DNA from 3 places in the Paenibacillus sp. FSL F4-0236 genome. Region 1 is predicted to be linked to each of the others. Evidence: riboswitches for the same ligand, from Rfam matches in the RefSeq annotation. Region 1 holds a riboswitch; each other region holds the start of a gene.

What was found. A riboswitch is a leader RNA that binds a small molecule or an ion and turns the genes downstream of it on or off. The one in region 1 is predicted to bind cyclic di-GMP.
Region 2: another riboswitch for cyclic di-GMP. It lies ahead of NSQ29_RS24215 (transglutaminase-like domain-containing protein); the one in region 1 lies ahead of NSQ29_RS28195 (NPCBM/NEW2 domain-containing protein).
Region 3: another riboswitch for cyclic di-GMP. It lies ahead of NSQ29_RS16670 (DUF6612 family protein); the one in region 1 lies ahead of NSQ29_RS28195 (NPCBM/NEW2 domain-containing protein).

Annotation. Positions count from the first base shown of each region.
Region 1 covers NZ_JBBOBK010000001.1:6,303,854-6,308,352, reverse strand. Annotated here, with positions in the region: gene NSQ29_RS28195 (NPCBM/NEW2 domain-containing protein) at 1-1,133, opposite strand, end outside; cyclic di-GMP riboswitch class I at 1,288-1,374, opposite strand; gene NSQ29_RS28190 (hypothetical protein) at 1,532-2,098, opposite strand; gene NSQ29_RS28185 (EAL domain-containing protein) at 2,214-3,197, opposite strand; gene NSQ29_RS28180 (Crp/Fnr family transcriptional regulator) at 3,253-3,936, opposite strand; gene NSQ29_RS28175 (leucine-rich repeat domain-containing protein) at 4,055-4,499, shown strand, end outside.
Region 2 covers NZ_JBBOBK010000001.1:5,424,035-5,428,533, reverse strand. Annotated here, with positions in the region: gene NSQ29_RS24235 (phospholipid carrier-dependent glycosyltransferase) at 1-133, shown strand, start outside; gene NSQ29_RS24230 (glycosyltransferase family 2 protein) at 234-1,214, shown strand; gene NSQ29_RS24225 (GtrA family protein) at 1,204-1,608, shown strand; gene NSQ29_RS24220 (class D sortase) at 1,643-2,293, shown strand; cyclic di-GMP riboswitch class I at 2,418-2,498, shown strand; cyclic di-GMP riboswitch class I at 2,607-2,687, shown strand; gene NSQ29_RS24215 (transglutaminase-like domain-containing protein) at 2,701-3,510, shown strand; rRNA gene NSQ29_RS24210 (16S ribosomal RNA) at 3,882-4,499, shown strand, end outside.
Region 3 covers NZ_JBBOBK010000001.1:3,657,203-3,661,701, forward strand. Annotated here, with positions in the region: gene NSQ29_RS16660 (FprA family A-type flavoprotein) at 1-404, opposite strand, end outside; gene NSQ29_RS16665 (CapA family protein) at 674-1,690, shown strand; gene NSQ29_RS16670 (DUF6612 family protein) at 1,772-2,620, opposite strand; cyclic di-GMP riboswitch class I at 2,738-2,829, opposite strand; gene NSQ29_RS16675 (RNA polymerase sigma factor) at 3,034-3,552, shown strand; gene NSQ29_RS16680 (DUF4179 domain-containing protein) at 3,536-4,499, shown strand, end outside.

The DNA.
Region 1 (4,499 bases):
TCTGATGCATAAATTTCAAAAGCCTCTGGGAAGCCTTTGCGGTTATCTCTAGCCAGGAAAGCCACTCTATCTAGTATTTTCGCTTGCGCTAACTCAAACACAACTTCATTCGTGAAGCTGTCATCATTGTTTTTGTTCGTTTCCCAGTGTGTATTCGGCTGGTCATCGAGCATGTATTCCGGTTTCGTACCTGGATAGCTCCCACCGTTCACCGTTACTTTTGATACATTAGAGTTAGGCATTCTATAAGCTTCGCTATAGGCATTTTCATATGCTGTACCATAGCCTTTTAGCTTCGAAACCTTAGCCGCTTTTGCCTCTATTTGATGATTCTCCAGAAGTACTTTTGCATTCTCTATATCTGCTTGAAACTGCGCGTACAGTGGATGTGTCTGCACTTCTTGTTCTAAAGTCGTTAATTTCTCCACCGTATTAAATGCTGCGCTAACTTGACTCAAGGTATCATCTGTAAATAAATTTTTCATTTTAGCGGATACGGTATCTTCTTTGTAAAAAGAAAACTCAGCTGCACTCGCCCAATCTTGGTTAGCTTTTTTAAAGACAAATTTAAGTCTCTTGAAGGCTGTGGGTGCAAACTGAATCTCTACTACGTCACCTGCTCCGCCTTTATATTCTCCAGAGGATACTAGCGTATAATCGCCTGCATCCGTAGTTGAACCATAAATATCAAATTCCTGAGCAAACCCCTTCCCCTTTGCACTGGATTGTCTTGCAGCATATACGATTCTATTTAATTCAGTGGACTCATTGAAAACAAAGACAACCTCATTCGTAAACGTTGAACTATTCGGTTTGCCCGTTTCCCAATGCGTACTCATATCGCCATCCATAGCCTTAGCTATAGGTGAACCTGAGTAGTTACCACCGTTATTGGTAATGGATTTAATATTCGCAGGATTCATTCTAAAAACATCATTATAAGCGCCTAGGATAGCCTTGCCGTACAGATCAAACGGAATAACTGACGCATTGCTGAATAGGTCAGCCTTGCTTTGTACTACAGTGTTCACTACACTTACCTTGCTTACATCACTTGCTAAAGCATAACCTGCCTCACTCGAAAAACTAGCTAACATGGCTGCCGATGTAGCGATCGCAATCATTTTTTTCATCTTTTCTACCCCCCAGATGTAATATGAATCTCTTCCGTGACTAAAAATAGGCAAAAAAAAAACTACCCCAAAAGAGTAGCTTGATTGCGTATAAAGTCGCATAAAAACTAAGACTTAATTTTTATTAAACTTTAACAAAAAGCGTAATACACTCTTTGGCAGCTGGCTGACAATAGTTATGATAACCTTAGTCCCTATAGCTTTGCGTCCCTACATTTCCATAGGTTTGCCTATGAAGTTTCGAATACATTACAAAGAGTAACATAACGCTACATCTGATCGCATGATTAATTGGTATGAAATCCGAATAGGTAATTGCAATTACTTTTTCTATCGTGATAGATATTCTTTATCGAGTATCCCGGAAGAGAGAGGAACCTTTAGGACTGGAGGTCTACTTAACTCCCCGCACCAAACAAACGCCGGAACCAATTCCACACATCGCCCGTGATGGGAATTAACCCGAAGCCATGCTCGCCAACTGCGATTAGACCATATGCCCATTGGCCAATAGCTACTGCTCCCCCAGCAATCCGTCCTATGGCTACCGCCCCAAATGCCGTATCACCTATGGCGACAGCTCCCAACGCTTTTTCGGCTATCGCGATCGCGCCTACAGCCACTCCTGCAATGGCAATCGCTCCAGCTGCGAAGCCAAGCCAGCTAATTGCTATCGCTCCAAGGGCTAACCACATTCCTAGTGATATTGCACCCACGGATAGAACCCCTACGCTTATCGCACCTATGGAAATCAAGCCTACAGCTACATCTCCAATAGCAATTAATCCAACAGCTGTCTTCACTTGTGGCTTGCTTCCGTGACCATACCCCTGACCTGAGTAGCGACCCAAATTGCTGCGAATACTTACCACCGGAAATGATGGAGACGGCCATTGATAATCAATTTCTCGTCCACCTAACCCTCTAGAATCCGCCCAGTGTGTGATGTACTTATGCCATTTCATATCCATCCCGTCCCCCTTCTCAATTACCTTAATTATACAACCCCGGGGGTTGGCTGTACTCAGACTCTGACCTGAAATTCATCTCATCCTCTAGACGGAGTTATACTCATTAGGATCACTGTTTGGGAATAGGATCAGGCTTTCCAAATAAATATCCCTGAAACAACTGATAACCACTCTGCTTAAGCCATTCAAAGTCCTCTCTAAACTCCACACCTTCTGCTAAAGGAACGGATTGGATTTCTAAAGCTTTTTCCAAAAATTGTTTAGCTATTTTCTGTTTGTTCAGATCGCTGTACACACCCTGAACATATTTCATATCCAGCTTCATGTAATGGGGTTTAAGCTCCAATAACATCTCGATCGTGCTGAAGCCCTCGCCAACATCATCTAAAGCGTATTCAAATCCCCGATCCTTGTAATATGTCAAAATAGCCTTCAAATGAGCGAGATCATCCACTTTCTCCGTCTCAACAACTTCAAAAACAAAAAGAGAGGGATCGACGCCTAATTGATTGGCCAGTTCAACGGTTGATCTTAAGCAGAACTCTGGCGCGTAGATCGACGTTGGGATAAAATTAATAAACGTTTTTTTATTTAAGGGTGCAGCATATTTTACAGCAGTCATTCTACATAACCGGTCTAAAGCATATAAACGCCCACGATTCCGTGCCGCCGCAAAAATCTCATTAGGATAGATAAGAGATCCGTCTTCTTTTTTAAATCTGGATAGGAGCTCGTATGCAAAAATCTCTTCCCTTACGTTCACAATCGGTTGGAAGTGACAAGTAACTAAGCCCTTAGTTATAACCTCATCAATCCACTCCATATCAAGTACAGTGGGTAATTCGGATAGAGGTCTCCATGTTTGGTCATCTATACGGAATTCAAACTGCTCCGACTCCATATGGTCATTACAGAAATCTAGAAAATCCCGCACCCCAGCCTCCTTAATCGTAATCACATTTTCTTCTACCTTATGTATCGTATTACTTCTACTCAAGTGATGAATAACCTCAGGTAAAATCCTTAGATTAAGCTCACCATGAGCCTTGATTTCAAAATTCAGCTCTCTTACTACACAATGATTACATGCCACATTCATAACCCCTTTAATAATCAATTCTCTGAAAAAGATCCCGGAACTGCTCTTCTCAATCGAAATCCGTATACTCCAGTAAATACGTCGGGTCTAACACGGTGATCTGCTGATGTTGAATATCAATAATCTTTTGCTCTTGCAGATCTTTAAGCACAAGGGTAGCCGTCTCCCTGAGCGTTCCGATCATATCCGCGAACTGCTGATGGGTCAGTCGAAGATCAATCCTCATCTCGCCTTGCTCCTCTATCCCGAATCTTTGGTATAGTCTTCTTAGTGTAAATATCGCACGCGCTCTCGCATCATGAAATTTCATTTCGTGTAATAACCGATTCGATAAAAATAAACGGTCCATTTGCAGCAGCATTAATTGTTCCTTAATCAATGGATAATCGGCAAGCATCTGCTTAAAAGGCTCACGTTTAATCTCAAATAATACTGTATCGTTCATAGCCACCGCAGATAACACTCTTACATTAGAGGGATGAATCACTTCCAGATCACCAAAGAAATCCCCTTTTCCAAAAAGATCTACGGTATGCTCTTTCCCTTTCGTGGTAGCGTACACTCTTATAATCCCCGAATAGATAATGTAGGCATGATCCCCCGGATCTGATTCTGTAAACACTAGAGTCCCCTTGGAATATGCCTTATAAGTGAATAATCTTGAGACCGCCTTGATCTCCTCCGAGGGTAAACCCTGAAAAAAGCGAATGCCAGTCCAAAAAGAAGCTTCCATCTCATTATTCCTTTCTAAAACATTCCATAGTTTTGTATGCCAACATACTGATAATAAATCATCATCCTGTTATATTCTATCGTAACGATGCCAAAACCAATAACAAAGGAGAACCTCCATGAGATATAATTTTGACGGAAAAGGACTTACAGAAACGCCAGAGATCGTGTTTGAGAGCAATCCTCTACTAGAACTGAGCATGTACAACAACCATCTTAAAGAAATCCCTGACCAGCTCTTCCTTCATGACGAATTAGAGGTACTTAATTATGCGGGTAATGAAATCGAACAGTTATCCGAGAACATCGGTCGCTTAGTTCACCTAAGAATGTTGGATTTAGGCCATAATCGACTTAAGCTGTTGCCGGAGACAATTGGCGGACTGCAGGGGTTAGATTCTTTTCTATACCTAAGCAATAATCAGTTGGAACAGCTGCCGGAGCAGCTTTGTAATCTCCAGAAACTCAAGTATCTGAACGTAACAGATAATCATCTCAAGCAATTGCCTACCCGTATAGGCGAAATGAGCAGTCTAATTGAATTGCGGCTTTATTATAATCAGC
Region 2 (4,499 bases), 880 kb from region 1:
TTATGTTAGTTATGTCTATGTGGCTGTTGCTTTACTGCTCTTTGTCGCGTTCTACCCTGTCCTGTCAGGGATGCAGGTAAGCGGAGATTATGTGAAGAATATGCTGCGTTGGTTCCCATCTTGGGTTTTCTAAGATTTTTTTAAAATATTTATAACAATAAGTTTATGCTTACAGCGTTATTATGAAGAATAGAAAGATGTAACGCTCCATAAAGCTTTTAGGAGGAATAAAGGTGAAAGCCAGATATAGTGTAATTGTACCCATGTTCAATGAGGAGCAAGTAATTAGCGTTACTTACGAACGTTTGAAAAAAGTAATGGACGAATGCGGCGATACTTATGAGCTAGTCTTCGTTAATGACGGAAGTCGTGATCGTTCGGCCCAGATGATTCGGGAGATCAGTGATCGGGATGAATGCGTCAAGCTAATTGACTTCTCGCGTAATTTCGGACATCAGGTAGCGATTACAGCTGGCATGGACTATGCCGAAGGTCAAGCGGTTGTTGTTATTGACGCTGACCTTCAAGATCCACCGGAGGTCATTTTGCAAATGATCGAGAAGTGGAAAGAGGGCTATGACGTTGTGTATGCGAAGCGGCTGAAGCGCCGTGGAGAAACGATGTTCAAAAAGGTAACGGCCAAGATCTTTTATCGATTGCTCAGCAGCATGACAAGTGTAGACATTCCCACGGACACAGGTGATTTTCGTCTTATTGATCGTAAGGTATGTGATGTCTTGCGAGGTCTCAAGGAAAAAAATCGGTATGTCAGAGGTTTAGTGAGCTGGGTCGGCTTCAAGCAGACGATGGTGGAATATGAGCGGGAAGAACGATTTGCAGGAGAAACCAAGTATCCTCTTAAGAAAATGATTCGTTTTGCGCTGGATGGGATCACTTCCTTTTCGCATAAGCCACTTAAGATTGCTACGTATGTCGGATTCTTTCTTTCCTTCTCCAGCTTTCTCTATTTATTCTTCGTATTGTTTCAAAGAATCTTTTTCACCTCATGGACGGTTCCAGGTTGGGCTTCCATTGTAGGGGTCAATTTGCTCTTTAACGGTATCGTTCTGATGCTGCTAGGTGTAATCGGTGAGTATATTGGACGGATTTATGACGAGTCTAAGGATAGACCGTTGTATATTGTCAGTGAGACCATAGGATATCGTGACGAAGAAGAAGTGGATCGCCGGAAGGATTACAAAGATGTCAGATAAGAACTTTCGGACTGCTTTCATACAGTTTCTCAAATTTAATGCTGTAGGTCTGGTAAATACCCTCATTGATTTCGTAATCTTTACATTACTGAACTCACTTGGGATGGTATATGCGTTGGCACAGGTGATTTCTTATAGTGCAGGGACAGCGAACAGCTTTATTTTGAATAAAAAAGTAACCTTCAAGGATCGTGACCGTGGCAATAAAGAGGGTTTTGATAAGACGCAGTTGCTGAAGTTTATCGTACTGAATCTGGTAGTACTCGGAATATCGCTGTTGCTAATGCATCTGTTGACTGACAAACTAGGCATTCAAGTGTTGATCTCTAAGGTATTAGTAACGTTTGTGACGGTGATTATTAACTTCTTCGGAAGTCGTAAATGGGTATTCTAAAGTTCAGTAGAACCAATCTACGGAGGTGAAAATCATGCGTAAATTCTCGTATGTGCTCATACTGGCGGGGATCCTTATCATGCTCTATCCAAAAGCTAACGAATGGTATAACGACTGGCAGCAGGATAAGCTATTAGAATCAGCTGAACTGAGCACCAGTGAAAGTACTCCACCACCTGATCTAAAGAGCAGATATGCCGAGGTCACTCAGCTACTAGCGGAGGAATCAGCTTTAGATGCACAAGCACAGCCGCAAGAAACAGAAAAGCCGGAACCGGAAATTGAAGTGGGTGGCAAAGTTATCGCATTAATTGAGATCGATAAGATCGATCTGAAGCTACCTGTATTAGAAGGGGCTACTAAAGCGAATATGAAGCATGCTGCGGCCCATATGAAAGAAACAACTCCAATAGGAGAAATAGGGAACGCCGCAATAGCTGCACATAGAGCTAGAACTACGGGCAGATTGTTTAACAGGCTGAATGAGGTTGTGATTGGGGATACGATTACGGTAAAGACTAGCGATCAGACTTATAATTACGAGGTTTATGATATTTCTGTTGTACTTCCTAGTGATGTGTCTGTTCTAGACGGGAATAACAAAGATAAAATTCTTACTCTAATTACGTGTGACCCACTAGTAGATCCTACACATCGTTTGATTGTTCATGCCAAGCTTTCCTAATCGTTGACGAGAAATAACAAGAAAACTCAAATACAGAGAAATAACTATAAAATAATAGTAAATCTAGCAATTTTGTTCTTGTTTACGAGGATAAATATGGTAGTATAAGACTATAAAAGCTAAACACGATAAACGGCAAACCTATCGAAAGGTAGGGACGCAAAGCTAAAGGGCCTTCCCGTAAGGATGGCAGCCAGTTACCGAATGAAGAGGCTTTTTTTGTTTTTATAAAATATATAAGAATCTTAGATTCATATTTCTACTTGGACTGATTCTGTTAATTTGTCTAGTGAAATTAGAACAGATAGAGCTTATACGATAACGGCAAACCTATCGAAAGGTAGGGACGCAAAGCTAAAGGGCCTTCCCGAAAGGATGGCAGCCAGCTACCGAAAGGGGTTTTATCCGTGAAAAAGGTTTATTTTATGATGGTGGCGCTGTTCGTACTGATTACTGCGGTTCCGGTAAGCACAGCTCAAGCCGCAAGTGTAGATGCAAGCTGGTTGATTACATCGAAAGTGGCTCAAGGTGTTATTGGAATTAACTATGATATTCCGAAAGATAAAAGAATCAAACTCATGATCACTAAAGACAACAGCAGCTATACATATAACTTATATGCTTCTGAACAAGCTGAGGACTTCCCTTTACAACAAGGTAATGGTACTTATAAGGTTTCTGTTCTTGAGAATACAACCGGCAATAAATACAAAGCGTTATATTCCGAAGTAGTAGACGTAACCATGAGTGACTCGAATTCCGTATATTTGGGCTCCGTACAGAATGTGAAATGGAGTTCTTCTGATAAAGCGATCCTTAAGGCAAAAGAGCTTACAAAAGGCAAAACAACAGATGAAGAGAAAGTTAAGGCAATCTATAACTATGTAGTTGCTAATGTACAATACGATTATTCTCTTGCTAATAACGTAACAACAGATTACATTCCGAACATTAACAACACTTTGAATACTAAAAAAGGAATCTGCTATGACTATGCTTCTCTTTTTGCCGCAATGCTGCGTAGTGTAGATGTGCCTGCTAAATTGGTGATGGGGAATACTAGCTACGTTACGCAATACCATGCATGGAATGAAGTGTTGATGGATGGGAAATGGGTTACTATTGATACAACGGTAGATGCATCGTCAGCGAAGAGTAAGAAGAATACGGATTTTATTAAGGCTTCAAGTAAGTATACTGCAGCAAAATACTATTAATTTGCATCGCTAGATTCATAACTCTATTAAATAAACAACCAGCTTAATTATTAAGCTAGTTGTTTATTTTTCTATTAGGGGTTGCTTTTCTATGAATAGATAGGTTATTATAGTTAAGCGTTGTTAGACAGCGTACAGGCAATGTTTGTGAGAGTTATATAAACGGCTTTCGAAAAATAAAGCTTGCATTACTGAGAACAACATGATATATTATAAGAGTTGCTGCTGAGACATTAAACGGCGCCAACGAGAACTTGATCTTTGAAAACTGAACAACGAGTGAGTAGGAAATCACGAAAGTGAAATCCAAAATTAGAGAATTAATTTTCTCGTCAGATGTTTCAAAATGAGCATATCGCTCTTTTCAATACTAATTGGAGAGTTTGATCCTGGCTCAGGACGAACGCTGGCGGCGTGCCTAATACATGCAAGTCGAGCGGAGTTACTTTGAAAGCTTGCTTTCAAAGTAACTTAGCGGCGGACGGGTGAGTAACACGTAGGCAACCTGCCCCTTAGACTGGGATAACTACCGGAAACGGTAGCTAATACCGGATAATTTCTTTTTTCTCCTGAAGAAAGAATGAAAGACGGAGCAATCTGTCACTGAGGGATGGGCCTGCGGCGCATTAGCTAGTTGGTGGGGTAACGGCCCACCAAGGCGACGATGCGTAGCCGACCTGAGAGGGTGAACGGCCACACTGGGACTGAGACACGGCCCAGACTCCTACGGGAGGCAGCAGTAGGGAATCTTCCGCAATGGACGAAAGTCTGACGGAGCAACGCCGCGTGAGTGATGAAGGTTTTCGGATCGTAAAGCTCTGTTGCCAGGGAAGAACGTCCGGTAGAGTAACTGCTATCGGAGTGACGGTACCTGAGAAGAAAGCCCCGGCTAACTACGTGCCAGCAGCCGCGGTAATACGTAGGGGGCAAGCGTTGTCCGGAATTATTGGGCGTAAAGCGCGCGCAGGCGGTCATTTAAGTCTGGTGTT
Region 3 (4,499 bases), 2.6 Mb from region 1:
CCACCAATATCCAGCTTGTCTCCATCTTTCACCACCAGGAAGTTCCGGCTATGAAGCTTGTACATTTCCTGCAATTCTGGAACAGCAATCTCGGTGCATACGATCGTGGCGTTTGCAGCCTTGGCAGCGAGAGCTGCCAGTCCACCAGAGTGATCAGGCTCTGTATGGTTAATGACAATGTAATGAATATCTAGAAGATCAATCATTTCACCCAGACACTCGGCATATTCACGTCCGAATTCCATATCTACGGTATCAATGACAGTCGGTTTACCTGTTTTTAATAAGTAGGAATTATAGGTAGTTCCTTTTTCTAGAATCAGGCGATGAAAAGGAACATGACGGTTATCAATTTTGCCTATCCAGTAAATATCCTCGGCGATTTTCTTGAATTGTGTACTCATTTCTATAACCTCCAATGTTTGATTGATAATGTTTATCAACAACCATATTTTATTATGGCTGCCAAACAAAAAAGAGGATTTGAATCAAATTATGAAAGTTTGAAAAAAATGAATACCTTTAATTTAGACGATCTAAATAAAGTGATTATGCGTTGGGTCACATTTTTAATAAAAAGCCACACAAATGTTTGCACTTCGCCTTAAAGAAAGAATAACCCATAACAACTTTATGCCATATCCTAATGAAAATAATAAAAAGGTGGGTATCCATGACTGAAATACAAATAGCTGCTGTGGGAGATCTAATGGTCAAACGTTATATTATTTCGGATGCTAAACAGCCTGACGGAACCTATTCATTCAGCCCCCTGTTTGCAAAAGTAGCTCCTTATCTAAAACAGGCTGATTTGACGATTGGCAATCTCGAAACCACCTTTGCTGGAAGTGGCCCCGAATGCAGGAAAAGCCCACGATCAGGCGGTCCGATATTCAAATGTCCAGACGAACTGGCCCCTGCACTTAAGGAAGCCGGATTCAACGTATTAGTAACGGCCAACAATCATTGCATGGATTATGGTGCCCCGGGTCTGGTTCGGACGTTACGAGTTCTGGACCGTAATGGAATCGACCACACGGGAACAGCTAAATCATTAGAAGAATCCAAGAGAGCTCTTATTAAAAACGTCAAAGGAATTACGATCGGCATCCTCTCCTACACAGCAGGAACCAACCGAATTCCGGTACCAGTGAGTAAGCCATGGCTGGTTAACCGGATATCTACGCCCAAGATCATTCGGGAGATTCGAGATTTAAAAAAGAAAGTCGATCTAGTCTTGCTTTATCTGCATTTTGGAAGCGAATATCGTTACACTCCAAACAAGAGGCAAAAAGAGCTGGTCAATCTCTTCTTTAAAAATGGAGCTGACATCATACTGGGTTCTCACCCACATGTTCTTCAACCGTTAGCGCTTCGGGGAAAAAAACAATTTGTTATTTACTCATTGGGAAATTTTGTTTCGACTAAACTAATGAATATTCCTTATACACAAAGCGGTATCATTCTTACGCTTAAAATAAAGAAGGATGAAAGAGGACACACAAGTATAAATAACGTAGGTTACATCCCGACTTGCGTAGATCGAAGAATAAAAAGCGGTAGGAAAGTTACAGAGATCATCCCCATCCGCGACGCATTAAAGAGAAGCGACACCGACATAAGAACAGAATGGCGAAATCTCATGAATCGAATGTTGAAGCATACGACGTCAATCTTAAAGAGGGAATAGAAACGTTATTAAAATAGAGAATACAGCAAAAAGCGCTGTTCTACTGAACAGCGCTTTTTGCTCCATATGAAAACGACCTTATTATTCTAGTTCGGCGGGCTTTACAATGGTTGTACCTTTGTTATTCTTGGAATACTTAGCTTCGATTTTCGTGTTGTATGTATCCTTTTCTCCATCACTTATCAGCACATAACTCAGATCGACTGTCAGCTTTTCCGTCTGCCAGGTCTTAGTATTGACGAATAATTTCCACGTTACGCTTTTGGGTTGAACTGTCTCACCATCCCAGAGGTTCTCCTGGTCATAGAGTTTGATTATTCCCTTAGCTGCTGTCGGATCGGTTACCGTGAACTGCAGGACGGTCTGAGCACCAGCAGTGCTGACTTTCATAGATTTTTTATAATTTTTAACCGAATCAAGCATGGAAACAGGATCGTATTGACCTTTGGAGTAAAAAGAATCCCACTCCATCTTCTCCAGTGCAATCCAATACTGTGCATCGGGATCGATTGGCTCGCCGTCATCGTCGTAACCTTCATCTTCAGATTCATCGATCAGTTCACTTCCGTCTACAAGATAGTAAAACTCCTTGTCATTGGCATATAGACTGTACGATGTATCTAAAAGACTACTATCAACGGTGCCAGCTGCAGCAAAATTCGGCAGTCGATTAATATCCAGCTTCAGTGTGTTAGTGTTGCTGATACGTACCCCACCGCTCTGAATATCCTGTTTTTTGATCACATCTAAGTGAAAATTCTTTATTGCTTTAGAGGCTGCCGTTACTTTGCTAATCATTTGATCCGCGGTTACTGCTGTTGTGGTAGCTGCAGACACGACTTCAGGATTAGACATCCATCCGATCGTTCCGGACAGCAATATAGCACCTACTGCCAAACTAGTGCCTATTGTTTTGAAAAAACTGTTCATGTACTTCCCCTTTCGGCCCCTTGCGATAATGTAACGCCGTATAGATCGAAATAATAAAAGAGCTCAAAATAGACTACATATTCTTAGAGCTATCCTTTATGCTTCATAAGATATCCCTATGGCGGCCTGGCGATCATTTCCTTCTGTAGAAAGGCTTTAGACCCATGGCTTTGTGTCATCATCTTTCGATGATTTTACCTTTAACGCGGACATTCAATTAGTTTTAATTAGCTTACGGACGCATGTCCCACCGCTAATTTTATCATGGTTATAATTACCTGTAAACAACTTATCTTCCATTCGAATTCGCTATGATACTCAGAAGAAATACTACAATCAAAATGAAAAATGAACGATTACATACGCTTATAAGTCTTATTAATGAGAACATCAAAGACAGGGGGTGCAGCAAAATGAGTGACCGGGAAATTTTCGAGCTCTATAAAGAACAAGTATATTATTTTTGTTACTACTTAATGAAAAATCAGGCAGATGCGGAGGATATTTCCCAAGAGGTATTTGTAAAAGTTATCTTAGCGGATAAGTCGAAGGTAAGAAACTTGAAAGCTTGGATTTTACGAATTGCTTCGAATGAGTGCAACAGTGTGATCAAAAGGCGTAAGACGGGGTGGATGAAAGAAGTACGTAATTATTTACTATCCAGGTCTGAGGAATCAAACCCTGTAGAAAAACGTTTGGATCGACAGGAAACTAAAAAAGAATTACAAGGGTTATACAGTCAGCTTCCCGACAAAATCAGAATGGTAGTAGTCCTTCGTTTTATAAACGAATTGACTGTACCCGAGATCTCTAAAGTTATGAGCATACCCGAAGGAACTGTAAAATCCAGACTGAACAAGGGACTTAAAATACTAAATAGAATGGGTGGAACCCAACTAAAGGAGCTGAATAGTAATGAGTCTCTATATTGAAAAAGATAAACATATTCCCCGACCGGATTATGATTTGATGTGGACTGCCATAGAACAAGAAGCATATACACGTCAAAGAAATCTGCATTCCTCCCAGAATACTCCTAGGTCTAATAAAAAGGTTATTCCTATCAGCATCGTCTTCTCTTGCCTCTTACTTGTAGCCATTCCTGTATTCGCTAGTATGACGATTAATTGGGATAAAATTGGTGGTCGAAGTGTGAGCAATGCATTAAATAATGGCATCGGTCAACAGTATAATCTTCAAACTTCCAGTTCAGGAGTAACAATGAATTTGAACGGTGTTGTAACTGATGGAGAAAAAATGAAAATGCTGTTATCACTTGATACTAAATCTGATCTATCTCAATATACTGGATTTGCTACAGAGGAAAACATCATGACTAGTGAATCCGGTGCCAAGGCAAAGGTATACGGTTATTTAGAATACGATCCTGAAAGCCAGAAACTCATTGGAGTATATGAGACACCTGATACATTAAAGGATGATAAAAAGGACTACAGGTTTGAAGCACGGAATCTCATTTTTTACAGTGATCGGAATATTCCCTTACAATCTAATCATCAAGCAGGGGATACAATCGATACTGGAGTTAAGCAATATCCAAGCATTCAAATCGAATCCGTTCGACATGTTTCCAATCAAACCATTATCCGTTACAAAGTCGCTGCATCACCATCTGACTTAGGACGGGGTAACCCACATTTGGTAGTTAGTACTGCAGGTCAAGAGAATGAGGCAATTCCAACCATCATGCCTAACGAAGGATCGGATTTATTTATTGAACAGGTTTTCAATATAACTGAATCAGATTGGAAGGAAGTTAGTCTTCATTTTAGTTACATTGAAGAAGCGAAACGTATTTTAGGTACATGGAAGTTCGATTTTAAAGCAGATGGACAAAAAGCAAGTGAGGCGATTTACA